2 regions of the Kitasatospora sp. NPDC101157 genome follow, and region 2 is predicted to be linked to the other one. Evidence: riboswitches for the same ligand, from Rfam matches in the RefSeq annotation. Region 2 holds a riboswitch; the other holds the start of a gene.
The links. Region 2 has a riboswitch for magnesium ahead of ACIRVF_RS09600 (NRAMP family divalent metal transporter). Riboswitches for the same ligand answer to the same signal wherever they lie in the genome.
Positions count from the first base shown of each region.

Region 1 (11,832 bases), on a different contig from region 2:
GACCTGGAGCCTGCCCGGTGGCAAGGTCGACCCGGGCGAGTCCTTCGAGCGGACCGCGGCCCGTGAACTCGCCGAGGAGACCGGGATCGTGCTGCCCGCCGAGGCGATGCGGGTGCTCGCCGTGCACCTGGACCACGAGCTCGGCCGGCCCCGGCTGACCGCCGCCGTGCTGGCGCCGCCGAGCCTGGCCGAGGCGGTGGTCACCGAGCCGCACGCCTGCGCCGGCTGGGAGCGCTTCCCGGTGGACGCCCTCCCGGAGCCGATGTTCTACCCGTCCGCCCTGGTCCTCGGCAGCTGGCTGCCGGGGCTGGACGGCGTACGGCGGGACGGGACGCACGGCTACCCCGTCGCCCGCTGATCCGCGGGCGACGGGGGCGCGGAGTCCCGGGGTCGCGGGGTCCCGGGGTCACCGAGTCCCGGGGTCGCTGGGTCACGGAGTCACGGGGTCGCGTAGTCCCGGGGTCACGGAGCCACCAACTCCGTTACGCGGCTCAGCCGTTGCGGGCCGACTCCGGCCCGGTGATCCGCCCCAGCAGCGGCAGGGTCGAGGCGATGATCCCGAGCGAGGCGGCCAGTCCGAAGCCGACCAGCCCGAAGTACGTCAGGCCGGGCGACACCAGGTCGTAGCTCATCTGCGACTTGAGGAACATCGCCGCCGCGGCGAAGCCCGCCCCGATCGCGAGCGCCGACACCGCCAGCAGCGGCAGCGCGCTCTCCAGTCCGGCCACCCTGCGCAGCAGCCGCAGCGGCGCGCCGGTCAGCCGCAGCATCGCGAACGGCCGTCGGCGGTCGGACAGTCCGGCCACCACGCTCACCGCGAGGCTGCACCCGGCGATCGGCAGGGTGGTCAGCAGCACCACGTTCGCCAGCTGCCGCCAGCTCCGGAGCTTCTTCTGCCCCTCGGAGGCCCAGTCCTCGGCCAGGCGCGGCTCGTAGGTGGGGAGTTCCTTCATGAACAGGGTCCGCAGCTGTTCCTTGGCCGCCTCGGAGCCGTCGGTGGTCGCGTAGAGCATCCGCACCGGGAGCTCGGCCACCTCGGCCGCGGAGATCGCGGCGGCCGGCCACTCGTGCCCGCTGCTGTCCGTCAGGTCGACCAGCCGGTAGGGGTCGACCGCCGCGACGGCGGCTCCGGGCGCGCAGTGGCCGACCACGGGGATCTGCGCGAGTTCCGCGCAGATGACCAGGCTGGGCACCACCCGCCGCTCGCCCTGCTGGAACGCTCCGATCCGGGCCAGGTTGTCGTGGATCAGGGCGATCCCCTGGAAGCCGGGGACGGCCCGGGCCTGGGCCGGCACCCGGTCGGGCACGGAGGGCAGCGCGACCGCGTCCTCCTTGTTGCCGAAGGGGACGTCCACGATCGCCTTGCGCACCTCGGGAGCGCCGTTCAGCATGCTCTGGTTGGCGTTGATGGTGCCCATGATGGCCAGGGTTCCGGTGGCCACGAACAGCGCCAGCACCAGACCGGAGACCGAGCGGAAGCCCGCCCTCGGATCGTCCGAGAGTCGGCGCATCGCGATCAGCGAGGCCGGCCGGCCGGTCCGCCGGGCCACCGCCTGGGCGGCCGCCATGGTGAGCCACGGACCGGCGGTCATCAGGCCGAGCATCACCAGCACGAAGCCGGTCAGGTACGCCGCGGACTGCCCGTTGGTGGTCGCCGGTCTGCTGCCGACGAAGTAGCCGAGCTCGGCGAGGCCGGCGACCAGCGGGATCAGTCGCCAGGGGCTCGGCGGCTTCGGGGTCACCCGGCGGGAGACCCCGAGCGGCGAGATGGTGACCCGGCGCAGGGCGAACCTGGCGGCGAGCGCCGCCGCCGCCGGCACGCCCAGCACCGTCATCGCGACCTGTGGCAGGGTCAGGCTCAGGTCGGAGGCGAAGAATCGCTCGCCGGTGAACGGCACGTCCGCCACCACCGGTTTCAGCGCGAGGTACAGGCCGAAGCCGACCACCGTACCGATCACCGCGGCCACGGTGGACTCCACCGCCGACATCACCGACACCTGCCCCGGCGTCGCGCCGACCAGGCGCATCGCGGCGTAGCGCTGCTCCCTGGTGGCGGCGGACAGCCGGGTCGCGGTGCCGATGAAGATCAGCACCGGGAAGATCAGCGCGGCGGCCACCACGGTGAGCACCAGGACCATCCGGTCCCCGTGCACGCCCGCGCCGTAGCAGGAGCTCTCGCAGTCGGCGGGCAGCGCGGTGGCGATGCCGGTGACGGCGGTGGCCCGCGGCAGCGCCTTGACCTCGTCCACGGTCCTCCCGACGACCACGGCCAGGCTGTCCGGGGAGGGCAGCCCGTCGCTGCCGAGGGTCCCGGCCAGTCGCCCCGGGAAGCGGTCCCCGAGCTCGACGGCAGGGGTGTCGCGCAGCAGCTTCTCCAGCGCGGGCGAGGCGTAGTACTCGCCGGGCGCGGGCAGTCGGCTCAGGCCGGGCACCACGGGCGAGCTGGACCCGGTCGGGGCGAGGTCGGCCCGGAACACGGTCTTCCCGCGGTAGTAGTCCACCCGGGCGCCCCACCAGAGCGGATCCGCCGAGGTGGCCGCCGTCGCGCCCTGGACGCCCGTGTTCATCCAGACCTGCCGCTCGTTGGCGCGGTCGATCGCGTTCATGCCGGCGAAGGTGGACAGCAGCAGTCCGACCCCGATCGCGACCGCCGCCGCGATCATCAGCAGCCGGGCCACGGCCTCCCGGCCGCCGCTGAAGGCCAGTCGGAGCGAGAAGGGGATCACGGGGCCACCGATCCGGCGGAGAGCGTACGGGCCCGGCCGTCGCGGACGATCGCCTCGCGGTCGGCGTAGGCGGCGACCCTCGGCTCGTGGGTGACCAGGATGACGGTGGTGCCCTGCTCCCTGGCCGCGGTGACCATCAGTTCCATCACCTGCTCGCCGGTCAGCGAGTCCAGCGCACCGGTCGGCTCGTCGGCGAACAGCACCTGCGGACGGGCCACCAGACCGCGGGCGAGCGCCACGCGTTGGGCCTGGCCGCCGGACAGCTCACCGGAGCGGCGGTTCTCCATGCCGTCCAGGCCGAGCCGGCCGAACCAGGGACGGGCCTGGGCCAGCGCGGCGCCGCGGCGCACGCCGTTCAGCAGCAGCGGCAGCGCGACGTTCTCCTCCGCCGTCAACTCCGGTACCAACTGGCCGAACTGGAAGACGAAGCCGAACTGGTCCCGGCGCAGGGCGCTGCGCCGGGCCTCGCTCATGCTGTCCAGGCGCTGCCCGTTGAACAGCACCTCACCCGCGTCCGGCACGAGGATGCCCGCCAGGCAGTGCAGTAACGTCGACTTGCCCGAGCCGCTGGGGCCCATGATTGCGAGCACCTCGCCCGCTCCGACGGACAGGCTGGCTCCGCGCAGCGCGGGCGTCTCGCCGAAGGCGAGGGCGAGGTCGCGGGCCTCGATCACGGGGGTCATGCGCGCACCTCCGCGGCGAGCGCGTCGAGCCGGGCGACGGTCAGGTCGATCCAGCGCAGGTCGGCCTCCAGGTGGAACAGGCCGTGGTCGGCGAGCAGGACGTCCACCAGCGGTCCGCCGCGGCGCAGTTCGGTGAGTTCGCGCATCCGGCGCAGGTGGGCGGCGCGCTGGGTGTCCAGGTACCGCTCGGCGTCGCGGCCGAGCATCAGGGCCAGCACCACCTTGGTGAACAGCACGGACTGGAGGTTGGGCTCGGGGGCCACCGGGTCCTGGAGCCAGGTCTCGAACTCGGTGGCCCCGGCCTCGGTGATGACGTAGCGCTTGCGCTCCGGCCCGTCGCCGGGCTCGGCCTCACCTGCCACCACCTTGCCGTCGCGGGCCAGCCGGCCGAGGGTCGCGTACACCTGGCCGTACGGGAGGGGCTTGCCCCGGCCGAAGAGGGAGTCGTAGTCGCGCTTGAGGTCGTAGCCGTGGCTCGGCTCCCGCTCCAGCAGCCCGAGGAGGGTCAAAGGAACACTCATGGGGAGGACCATACACCAGGGATATACACCGAGTGTATACCTGGGAAGAACACGGCCCCGACCTGGCGGAACGTCAACTCCTGCTGAGAGGCGGGCAGGAGACGGCCGGACGACCGCCCCCTGCTCCGCACCACCGGCCGGAACCCCCACGGTCCGGCCGGGCCGACACCGCGCCCAGGCACGGGGGCGCGGCCCGGCCCCAGCCTGCCCCGTCCCAGGGCGGCTGCCGAGGGCCGAACGTCCCGGGTGATCGGGTCCGGCGGTACTACGAACGCGCACCACTCTTGTGCGAGGGGGGCGATCGGGTGGAAATTGGGTGACGAAACCCCGTACGCGACCGCGTCCTTGAGGAGAGCTCAGCGTGTCCAGCACATCCCGCCCGGCCAGGCCCGCGTCGCTCCCGCGGCGAACGGGCCGTGGGCTGCGGCGGGCCTTCGGTGCCCGGCACGAACCGTTGGCCCGCCCCGTCGACCGGTCCCGCGCCCGTGCCTGGCTGCTCACCGTCCTCGGCGGCTTCCTCGCCGCCGCCCTCGCCGTCGGCGGCGCGCTGCTGCTGTACCGCTCCACCGCACCACAGGCCGACACCGACCGGACCCGGCTGCACCAGGTCGACGCCGTGGTGACGGCCGCCGAACACGGCGCCGTCAGCGGCAGCCGCTTCTCCGCCGGCTACGGCAACCGGGTCGACGCCGAGGCCTCCTGGACCTATCCCGGGACCACCCCGCACGCCGGCATCGTCCGGGCCCCGCGCGCGGCCACCGCGGGCACCGTCGTCCCCATCTGGGTCGACCCCGCCGGGAACGCCAGCGCGCCCCCGGCCAACCGCGCCGCCCTCGCCGTCTCCGCCGCCTGCACCGGCGTCGGCACCCTCCTCGTCCTGCTCGCCGTCCTCGCCTTCGCCCTGCGGCTGCGCCTGAACGTGCTCGACCGCCGCGCCGAAGACGAGTGGACCGCCGGCTGGGCCCGCCTGGAACCGCTGTGGAGCGGGCGCGCCGGGAACCGCCGGGAGGACTGAGCGGCTCGGCGGGGCCGGGGTCGGCCTTCGCCGCGCCTTCCGGAGGACTGAGCGGCTCGGCGGGGCCGGGGTCGGCTCTCGCCGCGCCGGCAGGACTGACCGCCCAGCGCCTCAGCGCCGGTGCGTCCAGGCCGGGGCCGGGGTGGACCTGGCCGCGAGGTGGGTGAGGGCGCCGACGGCGACCAGCAGGGCGAAGGCCAGGGCCAGGGCGACGGGGACGGAGGCGTGGAGCACGAGGGCTGCGCCCAGGAGTGCGCCCGCGAACATCCAGACGGCCGAGGCCAGTCGGCGCGATCCGGTGAGGTCCGCGGCGAGGGCGGTGATGGTCATCGTGAGCACGGTGGTGGTCAGATCGGGGACCTTGAGCGAGCGGACCACCGCGTTCTGCCCGCCCATGGCGAGGGCGAGCAGCCCGATCAGGGTGTAACGGGCCGTCTCCGAGCTGTGGCCGGCCACGGCCGCCAGGAGGATGCTCACGGCTACGAACACCGACTGTACGGCGACGGCGACGGTCAGCAGGCGCCCCCGGTGGCCGGGCAGGCGCCGGAAGAGGTGGCCGCCGGCCAGGGCGCCGAGCAGGAAGGCGGCGAGGGCGGACAGCGAGGCGGTGGCGGACAGCCCGGGGGCGCCGGCCAGGGCGAAGCCGAGGAACACCACGTTGCCGGTCATGTTGGCGACGAAGACGTGCCCGAGTGACAGGTAGCTGACCGCGTCCACCACCCCGGTGACCACGGTCAGCACCAGCAGCATCGGCACCAGCGGCCCGTGCTCGGGGTCGGGTTTCGGCATCGGGCCTCCCGGAGGGTTCGTGTGACGGTCTTTCCGTTCTGCACCGGCGCCGTCAGGCCAGCGCCGGGTTGCCCGGCTCGTCCGGCTCCTCGTCCAGGTGCCAGTGGAGGTCCCGCACGCCGGGCTCCAGGGACAGCCGGGTGACGACCTGTTCGAGGGCCGGGGCGACCTGGCCGCTGATCGCCACGGTGGCCCGCAGGCTGGTGGCGTCGCCCTGGTCGGTGCGGCGGGCGCGCAGGCCGGTGGGGGCGAGGCCGGAGGCGGTCAGGGCCTGGAGCAGCAGGGCGCGGATGTGGGTCTCGGACTTGCGGTCGCACTCCAGGTGGACGGTGGCCCGGGAGGTGGAGTCCGGGTCGCTGCCGGACTGCGGGGCCCGGTCGAGCAGCCGCCCGGCCGGGCGCAGCACCAGGTGGACGGCGAGCACGGCGAGGGTGCCGAGGACGGCGAGGTCCAGCTTGCCGGAGGCGGCCAGCACCCCGACGGCGGCCGAGCACCACAGGGTGGCGGCGGTGTTGAGGCCGCGCACGCCTGCGCCGTCGCGCAGGATGACGCCACCGCCGAGGAAACCGATGCCGGAGACGACGTAGGAGGCGACCCGGGTGGGGCTGCCGGTGTCGCCGACGGCTTCGCTGTAGAGGACGAACAGGGTGGCCCCGGCGGCGACCAGGGCGTTGGTGCGCAGGCCGGCCATCCGGGCGCGCCACTGGCGCTCGACGCCGATCAGCGCGCCGCAGGCGACGCCGGTGGCGAGCCGGACCAGGAACTCGACGGTGGTCAGGGTGTGCACGACGGCACCTCCTCCGGAGGATCCGCCGGACCCACGGGAGTCGCTGCACTCACGGGAGTCGCGGGGAACGCGGGCAAAGGGAACGGACGGGCGGCGAGCCGCTGCCCACCGCCCGTCCGTACGGGTTGCGACCGGTGGCTCAGTGGTTCAGAGCGGTCTGCACGATCTTGATGATGACCATGACCATCGCGATCAGCAGGTAGGCGCGCAGGGCCCCCATGCCGACCTTGCGGGCGGTGGACATCACCGGACGGCTCAGCGTTTCCAGCGGGGGCATCCGCCAGTCCTCGCGGCCGGTGCGGTCGATCGGGTCCTCCTTGGTGCCCCGGCGGCCGAAGGTGAAGAAGTACCCGGCGACCAGCGCGCCCGCGACCCCGCAGCCGGCCATGATCCACAGGATCGCGCCGGAGCTGATGTCCGGCCAGACCACCGAGGCGGTGAGGATCAGCGAGAGCATCACCAGCACGCCGACCACCGTCGAGGTGAAGGCGTTGGTCCTCGGCCCGTTGACCCACGGGCCGAGCACGGCCCTGTCGTTGCAGAGCAGCAGCAGGAAGACGGTCGCGGAGGGCAGCAGCACCCCGGCGAGCACCTGGACGAACTGGGTGATCAGGCCCTGGGTGTAGCCGTTGGAGAGCAGGGTGATCGCCGCGGCGACCACCACCAGGCCCGCGTACACCGCGTAGAAGCCCTTGGCGCCCTTGACCCCGCGGTGCAGTGAGTGCCTGATGCCGAAGACGTCTCCGATGGCGTAGGCGGTGGACAGCGAGACCGCGAAGGCGCCGATGATCGAGGCGTCCAGCAGGGCGATGGCGAACAGCACGCCCGCCAGGTGTCCGGCCTTGTCCTCGATGCCCTTGGCCACGGCGGCGGTGTCGGAGAACTGGCCGAAGCCGTCGGTGCCCGCGAAGGCCGCCGCCGTGAGGCCGATCAGCGCGGCCGCGCCGACGATGACCACGACGATCCCGATCCACAGGTCGACCTTCTCGTACTTCATGAAACGCGGGGTGATCCGCTTGTCGATCACGTACGACTGCTGGAAGAACAGCTGCCACGGGGCGACGGTGGTGCCGACGATCGAGATGATGACCAGCATCACGGCGGCCAGCTGGCCGGCGCCGCCGGGCATGGTCGGCGTGACGAGGTCGTGGGCCATCTGCGAGGTCCGGGGGTGGACCAGGAAGTAGATCGGGACCAGCAGCAGCGAGCCGACGCACAGCGTGATGGCGACCCGCTCGAAGCGCTGGAAGGAGCCGGTGAAGGCAGAGGCGATGATGATGGCCGCCGCCAGCACCACCGAGACGACCTTCGGCAGTCCGAGGTACCCGGCCGCCATGGTGACGCCGATGAACTCGGTGACCAGGGTGAGGGCGTTGAGCAGGAAGAGGTCGATGACGCTGAACGCGCCCCAGAACCTGCCGAAGCGCTCCAGGATGAGCCGGGCGTGGCCGACGCCGGTGACCGCACCGAGGCGCAGCACCATCTCCTGGTTGACGTACAGCACCGGGACGAGCATCAGCAGGGTCCACAGCAGCTGGGTGCCGTAGTTCTGGCCGGCCTGGCCGTAGGTGGAGAAGGCGCCGGCGTCGTTGTCGCCGACCATCACGATCAGGCCGGGGCCGACGATCGCCAGCAGGGTCTTGAGCCGGGCGGAGAGTCCGCTGCGGGGGGTGGTGTCGTCGAGCCGGATGGTGCCGAGGGCGCCCTTGATGTCGCCGACGTGGGCGTCGTCGAGCACGGCGGACGGGGCGGCGGGAGCGGTGGGGACCGTGGGGACCTTCGGGTCCAGCATCACGTTGGTCATGGCGGAGCCTCCCTGCCCTCTGCCTTGAGAGGGCGACAGGGGGCACGCAGCAGCGATCCTCCCTGCGGGCGCACGCCGTCCGCTCCGTACGGCGACGCTGAGCGGCGGCGGCCGTGCGGGCATGACGAAGCGTCAGGCGGCTTGTGTCCGGGCATGGCAGAGCTCGGGACGAAGCGCCGGGTGAACGCGCAGGGAAGGTTGTTACCGCGTGCCGGAGGTGTTCGAGAGCATGCGGGGGTAGGGGCTACTGTGGCCCGGACTATTGCAGTCCATTTCTCTCGCCTCCTCCCGGTCGGGGGCGCACCGACTGTGCGCCGCGTCGCGACACGGCAAGGAGCACACCGGCCGACGATGGACCGGTACACCCCAACTCGTCAGAGCTTTGGCACTCCACGGCGTGTCCAGCCGGATCGGCCGGAAGCCACTTGGGGTCAACCCTTAACTCGGGAAGACCTGTCCTGAACCTGGGCGTCTCTCGACGTCGTCGGGTCAGTGGCCTGTGTCCGTGAAGACGCCTCACCGAACGAGGTGCCTTTTCAAACCTCGAAAAGCATAGCCCCGCCACGGCCACCGCACGTCACCTTTTCGGCTGATCTTCGACAGCTTTGTAGAACCTTGACCGAACCGGCCCGGCTTGTGCATTCACTGGCGGCATATATAGTTCACCGACATATACAGCTGAACAGCTCACGAGGGGGAACTGTGTCCCACATCGATCCGAGCCGGCCCGCACCCGTCCTGCAGCTGTCCGGGGTCTCCCGGGTGCACGGGCGCGGTGCCGCCGAGGTCCACGCCCTGCGCGGGGTCGACCTGACCGTCCACGCGGGCGAGTTCGTCGCCGTGATGGGGCCGTCCGGCTCCGGGAAGTCGACCCTGCTGACCCTGGCCGGCGGGCTGGACCTGCCCAGCGACGGCCAGGTGCTGGTCGAGGGCGTGGCCCTCGGCGGGCTCGGCCGGGGCCGGCTCGCCGACCTGCGGCGGCGGTCCGTCGGGTACGTCTTCCAGGACTACAACCTGATCCCGGCGCTCACCGCCGCCGAGAACATCGCCCTGCCGCGCGAACTCGACGGCGTCTCCGGCCGCACCGCCCGCCGGGAGGCGCTGGCCGCCCTGGAGGAACTGGGCATCGGCGAGCTCGCCGACCGCTTCCCCGACGACATGTCCGGCGGCCAGCAGCAGCGCGTCGCCATCGCCCGCGCCCTGATCGGCGAGCGCCGGCTCGTCCTCGCCGACGAGCCGACCGGCGCGCTGGACTCGGCCACCGGCGACGCCGTGCTCGCCGTGCTGCGCGCCCGCTGCGACGCCGGGGCGGCCGCCGTGATGGTCACCCACGAGGCCTCGCACGCCGGTTGGGCGGACCGGGTGGTCCACCTGCGGGACGGCGCGATCGCCTCGGAGAGCACCGGGCGCCGCTCCGGCGGCTGCCAGGCCGCCGTCCACCGGCCCAACCACCTGGGCCAGGTGGTCCGGTGAAGTTCGGAGCGTGGAAGGTCGCGCTGCGGCTCGCCCGGCGCGACGCACTGCGGGCCAAGGGGCGCAGCGCCCTGATCCTGGCCATGGTGGCACTGCCCGTCCTCGGAGTCACCGGCGCCGACGTGGTCCACCGCAGCGGTCAACTGACCCCGGCCGAACGGGTCGAGCGGGTGGTGGGCGGCGCGGACGCGCTGGTCACCGCGCTCAGCCCGGGCCAGGGCGTCGAACAGGCCCCGGTCGCCGAGGACGGCGCCTTCGCCGTCCAGCCCCGCCCGGGGCAGCAGCCGACGCCCGAGCAGCTGAAGGCCGCGGGCGCCGACCCGGCCGCCCTGGTCACCTCGCTGCTGCCGCCCGGCAGCACCCTCACCCCCGCCCGGACCGGTCCGGAGACCGGCGCGGGTTCGCCCGAGGGCCTGGTCCGCACCCTGACCGCCGAGGCCGACCTCGGCGACCCGGTCTGGCGCGGCCGGCTGGACCTGGTCAAGGGCCGAGCCCCGGGCGCGCCGCACGAACTGGCCGCCACCCAGGCCTTCCTGGACCACGCCGGGCTCTCGCTGGGCGGCACCACCACCGTCCAGGGGCTGGAAGGGACCACCTTCACCGTCACCGGTGTGGTGGAGCACCCCGGCGAGCTCGGCCGGGTCGAACTCGTCGCCAGGCCCGGCGCGTTGCTCGATCAACTGGCCGCCGCCGCGGAGCCCGGCCGCCCGGCCGCCGAGCGGGCGCGGGGCGAGCACCCGTCCTGGCTGGTGGGCCTGCCCGGCGGGGCCGCCCTCGACTGGGCCACGGTCCAGCGGTTCAACGCCCACGGCTACACCCTCACCGCGCGCTCGGTCGCGCTCGACCCGCCGCCGTACGGGGCCGTCCCCTACTTCCGGGACTCCACCACCTACCGCGACCCGGCCGTCGGCAACAGCACCAGGGTCGTGGTCGCCACCGTCACCGGGATGGCGCTGCTGGAGGTCGCCCTGCTCGCCGGGCCGGCCTTCGCGGTCGGTGCCCGGCGCTCCCGCCGCCAGCTCGCCCTGCTGGGGGCGTCCGGTGGCCGGCGCTCGCACATCGGCGCGGTGGTGCTCGGCGGCGGACTGGTGCTCGGCCTGGCCGGCGCGGCACTCGGCGTGGCCGTCGGCACCGGCCTGGTCGCGGCGCTGCGGCCGGTCATCGAGGAGGTCGGCGGCGCGCGCTTCGGACACTTCGCGCTGCCGGTCGCCGACCTGCTGGCGATCGCCGGGATCGGCCTGCTCACCGCGCTGCTCGCGGCCGCGCTGCCCGCCTGGCAGGCCGCGCGGCGCAGCGTCACCGCCGGGCTCACCGGGCGGGACACCGTCCGGACGCCCAACCGCCCGGTCACCGTGCTCGGCGCGGCGCTGGTCCTCGGCGGCGGCGCGATCGCGGTGTACGGCGCCGGCGCGGTGCAGCACGGCCTGCCCGTGGTGAGCACCTACGACGCCCGTACGCTCACCGTGCTCGGCGGCTCGATCACCGCCGAACTCGGCCTGCTCGCCTGCACCCCGGTGCTGGTCGCCCTGTTCGGCCGGTTCGCCGGACGGCTGCCGCTCGGCCCCCGGCTGGCACTGCGGGACTCCGCCCGCAACCGCTCGCGCACCGCACCGGCCGTCGCCGCGGTGATGGCCGCGGTGGCCGGAGCCGTCGCCATCGGGGTGTACAGCACCAGTACGGACGCCGAGAACCGGCGCGACTACCGGCCGCAGGCCCCGTCCGGCGCCGTCCAGCTGATCAGCCACGACGCCGGACCGAAGGCCGCCCAGCTGCCGGCCGAGGTGGAGAAGCAGCTGACCGGGCTCGGCGGGCGGGCCGACGTCGGCCAGCTGGTCTACCGGTTCTGCGACAACTGCTCCAGCACCGTCGTGCTCAAGGGACCGGCCGAGCCGCGCCGGCTCGCCGACGTGCCGCACGTCGCCACCGGGGACGCCTCCGTGCTGCACAACCTGTTCGACGTCCGTGACCCGGCGGCCGAACGTGCCCTGGCGGCCGGGAAGTTGCTGGTCTTCGACCGCTCGCTGATCGGTGCTG
Region 1 covers NZ_JBIWPL010000005.1:443,903-455,734, reverse strand. Annotated here, with positions in the region: gene ACIRVF_RS14610 (NUDIX hydrolase) at 1-358, shown strand, start outside; gene ACIRVF_RS14605 (FtsX-like permease family protein) at 492-2,726, opposite strand; gene ACIRVF_RS14600 (ABC transporter ATP-binding protein) at 2,723-3,409, opposite strand; gene ACIRVF_RS14595 (PadR family transcriptional regulator) at 3,406-3,930, opposite strand; gene ACIRVF_RS14590 (hypothetical protein) at 4,292-4,945, shown strand; gene ACIRVF_RS14585 (YoaK family protein) at 5,057-5,734, opposite strand; gene ACIRVF_RS14580 (MgtC/SapB family protein) at 5,787-6,521, opposite strand; gene ACIRVF_RS14575 (NRAMP family divalent metal transporter) at 6,661-8,325, opposite strand; M-box (ykoK) riboswitch at 8,684-8,860, opposite strand; gene ACIRVF_RS14570 (ABC transporter ATP-binding protein) at 9,037-9,798, shown strand; gene ACIRVF_RS14565 (FtsX-like permease family protein) at 9,795-11,832, shown strand, end outside.
Region 1: linked by a shared signal. The riboswitch ahead of ACIRVF_RS14575 (NRAMP family divalent metal transporter) and the one ahead of ACIRVF_RS09600 (NRAMP family divalent metal transporter) in region 2 are both predicted to bind magnesium.

Region 2 (11,832 bases):
GGACGTGGTGAGGGTCGCCGGCCCGGTCGGGACACGGCCGTCCGCGAGGACGGCGTCGAGCTGGGGGCGCAGCGGGGCGTACGGGTCCAGCCGGGGTGCCTCGCGGACGAACTCGGCGACCTGCGAGGACTGTTCGAGGACGGTGAGGCCGGGCGCGGCGACCAGCACCGGGGTGCCGATCGCCGCGGCGTAGTAGCTGACCGAGCCGAAGTCGCCGAGGACGGCGTCGGCGGCGATCAGCGCCTGCCGCCAGTCCGCCACCGGATCGACGAGGGTCAGGCCCGCCCGGGCGGCGCCGTCCAGCCACAGCCGGATCTGCCCGGGGCCGTGGCCGTGCCAGACGTTGGGGTGCAGGACGGCGGCGATCCGGTACTCGTCGACCGGCAGCTCGGGCAGGCGTGACAGGAGGAGCGGCAGTACGTCCGACGGCCCGCCTTCCGTCGCGTCACGGGCGTCACGGGCGTCACGGGCGTCACGGCCGCCCGGTGCGTCGTGCGCGCCGCCGTCGCCGAACAGGGAGGTGGGGTTCCAGGTCGAGTTCAGCAGGACGAGGCGCTGGCCCGGGCGGACGCCCAGTGCCCGGCGGAACGCCTCCCGGCGGGGGCGGGCGGCCAGGATCCGGTCGAAGCACGGATCACCGCCGAGCACCGCCGTACCGGCCGCCTCCGGGCAGGACGCGCGCAGCCGGTCGAGCTGGACGGGGTGGGACAGCACCATGGCATCGGCGACGGGCGCGCCGTCGTCGGCGAGTGCCCACTCGGGCGAGAGCCCGAAGACGGGGTCGGAGCCGGAGCCGCCGGCGCCGAGGGCGGAAGGCGCCCGGTGTCCGGTGTCCGGTGTCCGGTGTCCGGTGTCCGGTGCGGCCAGCCTCTTATTGTAGCCAACCCCGTGCGAAAGGACAGCCAACTGCCCTTTGAAAGCCTGTAGTTGACCGCCGAAGCTGGCCGAGATCGCCAGCTCCGCCCCGATGTCCAGCGCCTGGTCCCAGGGCACTACGGGAACGCCGAGCGCTGCCAGCAGTTCGGAGGTTCCGGAGCGGAACGGCGACGTCCCCGGGCAGGTGGCCAGCAGTTGCACCCGCAGGTCGTCCCGGAACAGGCCGACCACGTCGAGCAGCCGGGTCGCCGAGGTCACGTTGTGCACGATCAGCAGCACCCGCCGGCACCCGCCGCGCGTCGCCCACCGGCCGGCGTCGCCACCGACCGGCACCCGGATCCATCCGTCCCGCAAGCCGCCGCCCTCCCTGCTCGTCGCCCGCCGTTCCGGCCCGTCGTCCCCCCGCCCCGGGAAGCTTAGCGATCACGGGCGTAGGCCGCGCCGCCAGGAGTCCTCCCCGTCGCCGCCGTTGCGGAGGATCTGGGCGCGGCGGAACAGTTCGTCGGTGCGGTCGGCGAGGACGCCGCCGAGCAGCAGTTGCGGGTGGTAGAAGGACTTGGCGGCTTCGGCGACGGCGGTCGCCGACAGGTCGATCTGGTCGATGCCGGTGCGGCGCAGGCCTTCGATGGAGGTTCCCCAGACGACCCGCGCGATGCCGGCCCAGGCGCAGGCGCTCATGCACATGGGGCACGGTTCGGCGGTGGTGTAGAGGGCGGTGCCGGCCCATTCGGGGCTGCCGTAGGGCCGGCCGTAGTCCTCGATGGCGACGATCTCGCCGTGCTGGACCGGGCTGTCCGCCGATGCGGTGCCCCGGGCCACCACCCGGCCCGCGCGGACGATGACGGCGCCGAACGGGTAGCGCTCGTTCTTGCGGCCCTCCTCGATGGCCGCGGCCATGAAGCGTTCGTGGTCACGGGAGGCCGCGGCGGGGGTCGCGGTCGGCAGCGCCAGCCCTGCCGCACCGACCGTCCCCAGGAAGTGACGCCTGTTCAACACTGCTGGGACTCCCTCGGGGTGGGCGTTGCGGTCACCGCGGCATTGTCCCCGGCTGGGCGTCCTCCAGCCGGTATTCCCGCCGCGCCGCGTCGTAGCCGAACAGGCCCGCGTAGCGGCCCCAGTCGGTCGCGGTCTCCAGCTGCCGGTCGACCTGTTCGCTGGTGTAGTGGTGGGCGAGCAGGTCGCGGAAGAACCCGGCGCGGAGGGTGGTGCCGGGTGCGCCGCCGAGGCTGTTGGTGATCAGTTTGACCAGGGGGACGTCGAGCGCGGCGCCCGCGAAGAGGGCGCGGGAGTCCTGGACGTCGGCGAGGGCGAAGGCGGCACCGTCCTCGGTGAGCAGGAGGTCGTCGCCGTGGACCTCGGCGAAGCCGAGCAGGTCGAGGGCGTCGACCTGGGGGAGCATGTCGTCGAGGTCGAGGCCGAGTTGGTCGGCGAGGTCGGGGAGGTCGCAGCGGCCGTCGCGGTGGGCGATCATCTCGGCGAGGCCGGAGAGGCCGTCCACGCTGGCGGTGGGCAGCGGGGTGTTGGCCACCGTACGGCGGTCGGGGCGGTCCGGGTCGAGCCGGTCCGGGTTGAGCCGTTCCGGTTCGAGCCGTTCCCGGTCCGGCCGGACGGCCGGGCGGGTGGTGTCCTTGGCGCGGCCGGTCATGATCCGGTAGACCCGGTCGACCAGCTCGTCGAAGGCGGCGGAGTCCCGGTCGCGCGGGCGTTCCAGGTCGACCTCGACGGTCTCCCGGATGGTGCCGTACGGGCGGGAGCCGAGGACGACGATGCGGTCGGCCATCAGCACCGCCTCCTCGATGTTGTGGGTGACGAGGACGACGGCGCGGGTGGGGAACTGGCCGGAGTCCCACAGTTCCATGAGCTCGCCGCGCAGGTTCTCGGCGGTGAGCACGTCGAGCGCGGAGAACGGCTCGTCCATCATCAGGACGTCCGGTTCGACCACCAACGCCCGTGCGAAGCCCACGCGTTGGCGCATCCCGCCGGAGAGCTCCTTGGGATGGGCGTTCTCGAAGCCGGCCAGGCCGATCAGGTCGATGGCCTGGTCGGCGGCCCGGGCGCGTTGGCGCGGGGGCACTCCGCGGGCCTCCAGGCCGAGTTCGACGTTCTGCCGGACGGTCAGCCAGGGCAGCAGGGCGAAGGTCTGGAAGACCAGCGCGGTGCCGGGGTTGGCGCCGGTGAGCGGGACGCCGCGGTAGCGGACGGTGCCGGAGCTGGGCGGGAGCAGGCCGGCCAGGCAGCGCAGCAGGGTGGACTTGCCGGAGCCGGAGCGGCCGAGCAGGGCGACGATCTCGCCGGCCCGGACGGTGAGGTCGATTCCGGAGAGCACCGGCAGTTCGCCGTCGGCCCCGGCGTAGGACTTGGTCAGACCGGCGGCCTCCAGCAGGATCCCGCCGTCGACCGTCTCCATGGCGACGCGAGCATCAGCGGAGGCAACACCGGAAGCGACACCGGAAGTGACAGCGGCGGAGCGTGCGAACGGGAAGCGCATCGGACGGGACCCCCGGGGCTAGAGCGAGTAGCGGCGCTCGGCCAGCCGGTACAGGCGGCGCCAGAGCAGGCGGTTGAGGACGACGACGTACAGGCTCATCACCGCGACCCCGGCGAGCAGGTGGGGGTAGTCGCCGCGTTCGGTGGCCCGGGCGATGTACGCGCCGAGGCCGGTGGCGGTGAGGGTGGTGCCGCCGAAGCTGACGACCTCGGAGACGATGGCGGCGTTCCAGGCGCCGCCGGAGGCGGTGATGCCACCGGTGACGTACGCCGGGAAGATGCCGGGGATGATGAGCCGGCGCCAGCGCTGCCAGCCGCGGACGCCGAGGTCGTCCATGGCCTCGCGCAGGTCGCTGGGGATGGCCATGGCGCCGGCGATGGCGTTGAACAGGATGTACCACTGGGCGCCGAGAGCCATCAGCAGGACGCCGCCGAGGTCGATCGACAGGCCGGTGCGCAGCAGCAGCCAGACCACCAGCGGGAAGAGGAAGTTGGCGGGGAAGCTGGCGAGGACCTGGACCAGGGGCTGGGCGATCCGGGTCAGCCGGGGGGAGAAGCCGATCTTCACACCGATCGGCACCCAGACGACGGTGGCCACCGCGACCAGCACCACGACCCGGGCCAGGGTGGCGAGGCCGAGCAGCAGCGGTTCGCCGAAGACGCCGAGGCCGGTGGTGTGGGCGAGGTAGTGCCCGAGGTCGACCAGGCCCCAGAGCACGACACCGCCGGAGACGAGAGCGAAGGCGAGGTCCCCGGTGCGCTGCCGTACGGGGTTGACGGCGAGCGGCCCGTCGTCGGTGCCGAAGACCCGTCCGGCCCGGTTGAGGGCGTGGCCGACCGGCCGCAGTGCCCGGCCGAGCAGGCCGGGCAGCCGGGAGCGGCGCAGCAGGTCCAGGACGGCGGAGCGCTGCACCTCGGTGGCCTCGGACTGCTCGTTCTTGAAGCGCTCGGCCCAGGCGGTGAGCGGCCGCCAGAACAGGAAGTTGACGCCGACGACGAGGACGGCCATGGTGGCGATCGCCCAGCCGACCCGTCCGAGGTCCCCGGCTGCGATGGCGGCGCCCGCGTAGGAGCCGACCCCGGGCAGAGCGTACCGCTGGTTGTCGACGCTGATCGCCTCCGAGGCGACCAGGAAGAACCAGCCGCCGCCGAAGCTGAGCATGCCGTTCCAGACCAGGCCGATCATGCCGGCGGGCAGTTCGACCTTCCAGAACCGCATCCACCGGCTGAACCGGAAGGAGCGGGACAGCTCGTCGAGTTCGCGCGGCAGCGAGACCAGCGAGTGGTAGAAGCCGAAGGTCATGTTCCACGCCTGGGACGTGAAGATGGCGAAGACGGCCGCGCATTCGAGGCCGAGCATCGAGCCGGGGAACAGCGCGAGGAAGCCGGTCACGGCGACGGTGAGGAAGGCGAGCACGGGCACCGACTGGAGGATGTCCAGGGCGGGGATCAGCACCCGTTCCAGCCGTCGGCTGCGGGCGGCGGTGTAGGCGTAGCCGAAGGTGAAGCCGACCGAGACGACGAGCGCGGCGAACATCCGCAGCAGCGAGCGCGCCGCGTCGTACGGCAGCCGGGCCGGGTCGGTGTCCACGGCGGCGTCGCGGGCGGTGGAGAACCGCACGGTGGTGCCCTGCCCGATCCGCAGGGCGAGGTAGAGCAGGACCAGCACGGCGGCCGCCACGACCACGTCCACCACCCAGGTCGTCCGGGCCGGGCGGCGCGCCGCCCGGGACGGCAGTGGGCCCCGGGACGGCAGTGGGCTCCGGGAGAGGCCCGGGACGGACTTCGGGAAGGGCATGGCGGGGACCTCCGGCGCGCAAACCCGGGCAGTCTGCTCCCTCCCGACGTCCGTACGCAAATGAACCAGTGCTCAGACTGCTGTTCGGACCGTGCTCGGGGCCGGGTCCGGCTGCTCGGCCGCCTCCACGAACTCCAGCAGGTTGCCGACCGGGTCGGTGGTGTAGAAGCGGCGCCGGGGCGGCAGGCTGTCGTCCCAGACCACCTGGGCGCCGAGTTCGGCGAGTCGGGAGGCGAAATCGTCGATCTCGCAGACCGCCATCCCGGGGTGGGCCCTGGTGCTGGGGCGGAAGCGCTCGTCGATGCCGAGGTAGAGCCGCACCCGTCCGCCGTCGGCGGCGAACCAGCAGCCGCCGCGCCCGGTCAGCGGCCGGGGCTTGGGGATCTCGGCCATCTGCAGGACATCGCCGTAGAAGGCGCGCAGCAGGGCCTCGCTGCCGGGTGGTGCGGAGAGCTGGACGTGGTCGAGGGCCGTGATCACTGCGGCCTCCTGTCGAAGGGGGTGGACGTGGTGTGCTGCCGAGCCGCGGTGACCAGCAGCCGGGCGGTCGGGGTGGGCAGGCCGAGGTGGTGGGCGATCCACTGGGGGTCGTGCCCGTGGGTGGCGAACACCCAGGCGGTGTAGAGCCGATTGAGGCCGGGGGAGCCGGGGGCGAGCAGGAGCGGGCGGACCTGCTCCATCGGGAAGCCCTCCAGCGAGCGGGCGCTGAACCACTGGGCGTCGTCGTCCGGAGTGGTCCCTCGGGCCCGGCCCGCCCGCTGCCGGCCGTGGGCCAGCAGCAGGGCGAGCAGCAGTCCGGCGACCGAGGCGCCGATGAGTACGCCGGAGAGGAAGAGCCGCAGGGGCTCGGGGGCGACGCCGACGGCGAGGCACTGGAGGGTGAGCACGAGCAGGACGCCGCCCAGGGCCGTCGTTCTGCCGGTCCGGGGGAACGGGATGGGCGCTCTGGTCATTGCGGTGTCCTCCTTCTGCGGTGAGGCGTGGTTGGTTCAGGCGGCCCGGACCAGCCGGGGGTCGTACTTGTAGCCGATCTGCCGGACGGTGGCGATCGCCTCCCGGTGGCCGGGGCCGAGCTTGCGGCGGAGCCGCGCTATGTGGGTGGCGATGGTGCGGGTGTCGCCGGTGTCGGGCCGGCCCCAGACGGTCTCCATCAGCTGGCGGCGGGAGTGCACCCGCAGCGGGTTGCCGACCAGGTGCGCGAGGAGTTCGAACTCCAGGTACGGCAGGTCGAGGTGCTGGCCGTCGACGGTGACGGTGCGCTGCTCGGAGTCCACCACCAGGCCGGCGTCCGCGCTGATGACGGGTTGCCGGGCGGCGATGACGGGCTGCGGGGCGGGGACGGCGGTGCGCCGGGCGGGGGCGGCCGTGGCGGTGTGGTCCGAGAAGATGGCGTCGAGCCTGGGGTAGCGCACGGCCATGGCGGATGCTCCTTCGTCGGGTCGGTCGGGTCGGTCGGGTCGAGTCGGGGGCGGGCCCGGTCAGCGGCCCGGGCGCCAGGAGGCTTCCAGGCGGGCCGTACCGTCCGGTGCGGTGACGGTGCGCCAGCTGGCCCGCAGCCGGGTCGGACGGCCGGTCGGGCCGTTCGGGACGGTCGGGGCGGCGACGGCCTGGAGGACGGAGTTGTCCAGCGGGCTCGCTGCCAGGCGTCGGCCCACCGCGGCGAGGGCGGCGCGCAGTCGGCCGCGGTCGGTGGACGGAAGGGCGGGCCGGAAGGCGGCAACGATGGACATGGCAGGTCACCTCCGTGACGGGACAAGTGGACGTGAACGAATTCGCCGGCAGGAAGGGAAAGTGACGGTTCGTCAGGCCGCTGCGCCGACGCGCTCGGCGGCGGCGTGGGCCAGGCGGTGCGCGGCGGCCGGCGGGAGGTCCGCGAAGCGGGCGAGCCAGTCCGGGCGGTGGCCCTGGCGGGCCAGCAGGTAGGCCAGGTGAACGCGGGGCTCGTACGCGGAGGCCGGGGTGTTGGGCGTGCCCGAGAGGGGGCAGGAGCCGGGGTCGTCGAGGCGGTAGGCGCGCTCGACGCCGTCGTGCAGGGCGAGCCGGACGCTCGGGCAGCGGTGGAACGGCGTGGTGCCGGTGTCGATGGTGGTGCCGAGAGCGGTGTCGAGGGCGGTACCGGTGGGGCGCATGGCCGTACTCCCTTCCTGTCCCCGGGTGCGGGGCGGTCGAGGGTTCCGGGCGGGGCCGGGGGCGGTGGGCGGTCGTGCGCGGTCGCCGCCCCCGGTGTCCGGGTCAGTGGTTCAGGGCGGTCTGGACGACCTTGATGATGACCATGATCATCGCGATCAGCAGGTAGGAGCGCAGGGCGCCCATGCCGACCTTGCGGGCGGTGGACATGACCGGCTTGTCCAGGGTCTCCAGCGGGGGCATCCGCCAGTTCTCCCGGCCGGTGCGGTCGATCGGATCCTCCTTGGTGCCCTTGCGGCCGAAGGTGAAGAAGTACCCGGCGACCAGGACACCCGCCACGCCACAGCCGGCCATGATCCAGAGCAGGGCCTCGGAGCTGATGTCCGGCCAGACCACGGCGGCGGTCAGGATCAGCGACAGCATCACCAGGATGCCGACCACCGCGGAGGTGAAGGCGTTGGTCTTGGGGCCGTTGCGCCAGGGGCCGAGCACGGCCCTGTCGTTGCAGAGCAGCAGCAGGAAGACGGTCGCGGAGGGCAGCAGCACCCCGGCCAGCACCTGGACGAACTGGGTCATCAGGCCCTGCGCGTAGTCGGTGGAGAGCAGGGTGATGGCGGCGGCCACCACGACCACGCCGGCGTAGATGCCGTAGAAGCCCTTGGCGCCCTTGACGCCGCGGTGCAGCGAGTGCTTGATGCCGAAGACGTCGCCGATCGCGTAGGCGGTCGAGAGGGAGACCGCGAAGGCGCCGATGACCGAGGCGTCCAGCAGGGCGATCGCGAACAGCACGCCGGCCACGTGACCGGCCTTGTCCTCCAGCCCCTTGGCCACGCCGGCCGCGTCGGAGAACTGGCCGAAGCCGTCGGTGCCGGCGAACGCGGCGGCGCAGAAGCCCATCATGGCGGAGGCGCCGATGATCACGATGGCGATGCCGATCCACAGGTCGGCCTTCTCGTACTTCATGAAACGCGGGGTGATGCGCTTGTCGATGACGTAGGACTGCTGGAAGAACAGCTGCCAGGGGGCGACGGTGGTGCCGACGACGGAGACGATCAGCAGCATGACGGTCGCCAGCTCGCCCGAGCCGCCGGGCATGCTGGGGACCACGAAGTCGTGGGCCATCTGCGAGGTCTTGGGGTGGACCATGAAGTAGATCGGCACCAGCAGCAGCGAGCCGACGCACAGCGTCACGGCGACCCGCTCGAAGCGCTGGAAGGAGCCGGTGAAGGCCGACGCGATGATCACCGCGGCCGCCAGGACCACGGAGGCGACCTTCGGCAGGCCCAGGTACCCGGCCGCGAGTGTCACCCCGATGAACTCGGTGACCAGCGTCAGCGCGTTGAGCAGGAAGAGGTCGATGACGCTGAAAGCGCCCCAGAACTTCCCGAACCGCTCCAGGATGAGGCGGGCGTGGCCGACGCCGGTGACGGCGCCCAGGCGCAGCACCATCTCCTGGTTGACGTACAGGACGGGGATCAGCAGGGCCAGCGTCCACAGCAGCTGGGTGCCGTAGTTCTGGCCGGCCTGGCCGTAGGTGGAGAAGGCGCCGGCGTCGTTGTCGCCGACCATCACGATCAGGCCGGGGCCGACGATCGCCAGCAGGGTCCTGAGTCTTGCGCTCAGCCCCTGGCGCGGCGCTTCGTCATCGAGCCGGATGGTGCCGAGGGCGCCCTTGATGTCGCCGACGTGGGCGTCGTCGAGCACCGCCGAACGCGGCTGAGGGGCCTTGGAGTTGAGGGTGACATCGGTGGTCATGGTGTTCCTCCCGTGGGCCCCTGACAGGCGGGGCGGTTGGGGGCGTGCGGCAGTGGTTCCCTGCGTGCGGGCACGGCGCATCGGCGCGCGGCGGTGCGCGCCCGTACGGGCACGGCGGAGACGCGTGCATGGTGAGGTGATGCTGACGTGCCGTCAGTTTGACGCGTGGGGAAGGTCGTTACCGCGTGCCGGAGGTGTACGGGGCGTACGAGGACAGGCGGGGGCAGGGGCTACTGTGGCCCGGACTACTGCAATCCATGTCTCTCGCCCCCTCCCGGTCGGCGCACCCCGTGGTGCGTGTCATCGACGCGGCAAGGAGTTCGCCGGCGCGCGGAACGGCGACCGGTTCACCCCAACTCGTCAGAGCTTTGGCACTCCACGGCGTGTCCAACCCCCCTGGGCCGGAAGCCACTTCGGATCAACCCTTAGGTCGGGAGGATCTGTCCTAACCCTGGGCGTCTCTCGACGTCGTCGGATCAGTGGCCTGTGTCCGTGAAGAAGCCTCACCGAACGAGGTGCCTTCTTCAAACCTCCAGAAGCATAGACCGGCCGGAGCGCAATACTTGCGCAGTTGGTAGAACCTTTACCTTCCGGGTGGGTCCCGGGCGTGCCGCCACCCGGGTGACGCGGGTTTGACCGCCACGCGCCCACGGAACGACTTCCCGCCGTACCCGTAGCGGCACGGCACCGGCCCGTGCCCGGAACCGAGGGGTGGCATGGCGACCACAGGCTCCCAGGGGGCTCCCCGGCAGGCGAGGGCACTGGCGCTCGCCCGGAAGCCGAAACTGTGGCTCTTCCCGAGCATCCTGTGCGCCCTGGTGGCCGTGGTGCTCTCGCTGCTCTACATGGGGGGCATCGTCAACCCGAACGGGAACCTGCACCGGCTGCCGATCGCCCTGGTCAACGCCGACCGGGGTGCGCCGCCGCCCGGGCAGCCGGCGAACTTCGGCACCCAGCTGGCCAGGGCGGTGGTGGCCGGCACACAGGGCGAGACCGTCCACTGGAAGCAGACCGACCGGGCGGGCGCCCAGGACCTGATCTCCTCCGGCAAGGTCTACGCCGCACTCCTCGTCCCCGAGGACTTCACCGCCGCCGTCACCGGGCTGGCCACCGGCGGGGCCACCGAGCGGCCCACCCTCACCGTCCTCACCAACCCGGGCCTGGGCAGCCTCGGCGCCTCGATGGCCTCGCAGATCGCCCAGGGCGCCGCCCACCAGGCCTCGCTCGCCACCGGCAAACAACTCCTGGCCGCCGTACCCGCCTCCAAGGCCTCCGGCCCGGACGGCGGCGCCACCGCGCGGCTGCTGCTCGCCGACCCGTTCGCCGTCACCACCAAGGCCGGACCGATCGGCAGCCACAGCGGACTCGGCCTGAGCGCCTTCTACTACACCCTGCTGTCCGTCCTGAGCGGCTTCATCGGCGGCAACATCATCCACAACGGCGTCGACGGCGCGCTCGGCTACAGCGACAGCGAGATCGGCCCCTGGCACACCCGCCGTCCGACCGTGCCGATCAGCCGCACCCAGACCCTGGTGCTCAAGATGGTGATGACCGCCGGGATCATGCTGCTCACCACCTCCCTGGTGCTGCTCTGCACGGTCGGCATCCTTGGCATGGACGCCCCGCACACGGGGATGCTCTGGCTCTTCGCCTACTGCGCCAGCCTGGCCGTCGGCCTCGGGGTGCAGGCCATCAACGCCGCGTTCGGCGGGATCGGGCAGCTGGTGTCCATGTTCGTCTTCATCGCCCTGGCCCTGCCGTCCTCCGGGGCGACCGTCCCGCTGCAGGCGGTGCCCGGCTTCTACCGCTTCCTCGGCGCCTTCGAGCCGATGCGGCAGCTGAGCGACGGCATCCGGGCGATCCTCTTCTTCGACGCGCGCTCCGACGCCGGGCTGGCCCGCGGCTGGACCATGATCGCCGTCGGCGTCGTGCTGGCCCTGGCCTTCGGCTTCGGGATGACCCGCTACTACGACCGCAAGGGCCTGCACCGCTGGACACCCCAGCCCTCCGACTGACCGGGCCGGCCGACGACGGCCACGGTCGGCCCGGCCCGGCCCGCTACGGTCGGCCCGACCTGCTACTCGCCGTCCCGGGCGGCGTCTTCCGGGCCGGTGTCGATCCGGTCCGTGCGGGTGTAGACGTTCATCGAGTCGCCGCGCAGGAAGCCGACCAGCGTCAGCCCGCTCTCCTCGGCGAGGTCCGCCGCCAGCGAGGAGGGCGCGGAGACGGCGGCGAGCATCGGGATGCCGGCCATCACGGCCTTCTGGACCAGCTCGAAGGAGGCCCGGCCGCTGACCATCAGCACCGTGCCGCGCGCCGGGAGCAGGCCCTCGCGCAGCGCGTGGCCGACCACCTTGTCCACCGCGTTGTGCCGGCCCACGTCCTCGCGCAGGCAGAGCAGCCGGCCCTCGGCGTCGAACAGTCCGGCCGCGTGCAGGCCGCCGGTGCTGTCGAAGACCTTCTGGGCGGCGCGCAGCCGGTCGGGCAGTGCTGAGAGCAGCTCGGGGGTGACCCGCAGCCCGTCCTCGGCGACGCTCCACGGCGCGGTGGTGCGCACCGCGTCCAGGCTGGCCTTGCCGCACAGGCCGCAGGAGGAGGTGGTGTAGAAGTTGCGCTCCAGCGAGGCGTCCGGGGCGGGCACGCCGGGGGCGAGCACCACGTCCACCACGTTGTAGGTGTTGCCGCCGTCGGCGGTGGCCCCGGCGCAGTAGCGGATCCCGGCCAGGTGGTCGGCGGAGTGCAGCACGCCCTCGCTCACCAGGAAGCCGGCCGCCAGGTCGAAGTCGCTG
Region 2 covers NZ_JBIWPL010000003.1:623,041-634,872, reverse strand. Annotated here, with positions in the region: gene ACIRVF_RS09645 (hypothetical protein) at 1-1,155, opposite strand, end outside; gene ACIRVF_RS09640 (nucleoside deaminase) at 1,300-1,869, opposite strand; gene ACIRVF_RS09635 (nitrate/sulfonate/bicarbonate ABC transporter ATP-binding protein) at 1,904-3,283, opposite strand; gene ACIRVF_RS09630 (ABC transporter permease) at 3,383-5,161, opposite strand; gene ACIRVF_RS09625 (VOC family protein) at 5,234-5,641, opposite strand; gene ACIRVF_RS09620 (hypothetical protein) at 5,638-6,114, opposite strand; gene ACIRVF_RS09615 (winged helix-turn-helix domain-containing protein) at 6,151-6,579, opposite strand; gene ACIRVF_RS09610 (hypothetical protein) at 6,640-6,891, opposite strand; gene ACIRVF_RS09605 (hypothetical protein) at 6,964-7,290, opposite strand; gene ACIRVF_RS09600 (NRAMP family divalent metal transporter) at 7,394-9,043, opposite strand; M-box (ykoK) riboswitch at 9,388-9,565, opposite strand; gene ACIRVF_RS09595 (YhgE/Pip domain-containing protein) at 9,760-11,058, shown strand; gene fdhD (formate dehydrogenase accessory sulfurtransferase FdhD) at 11,121-11,832, opposite strand, start outside.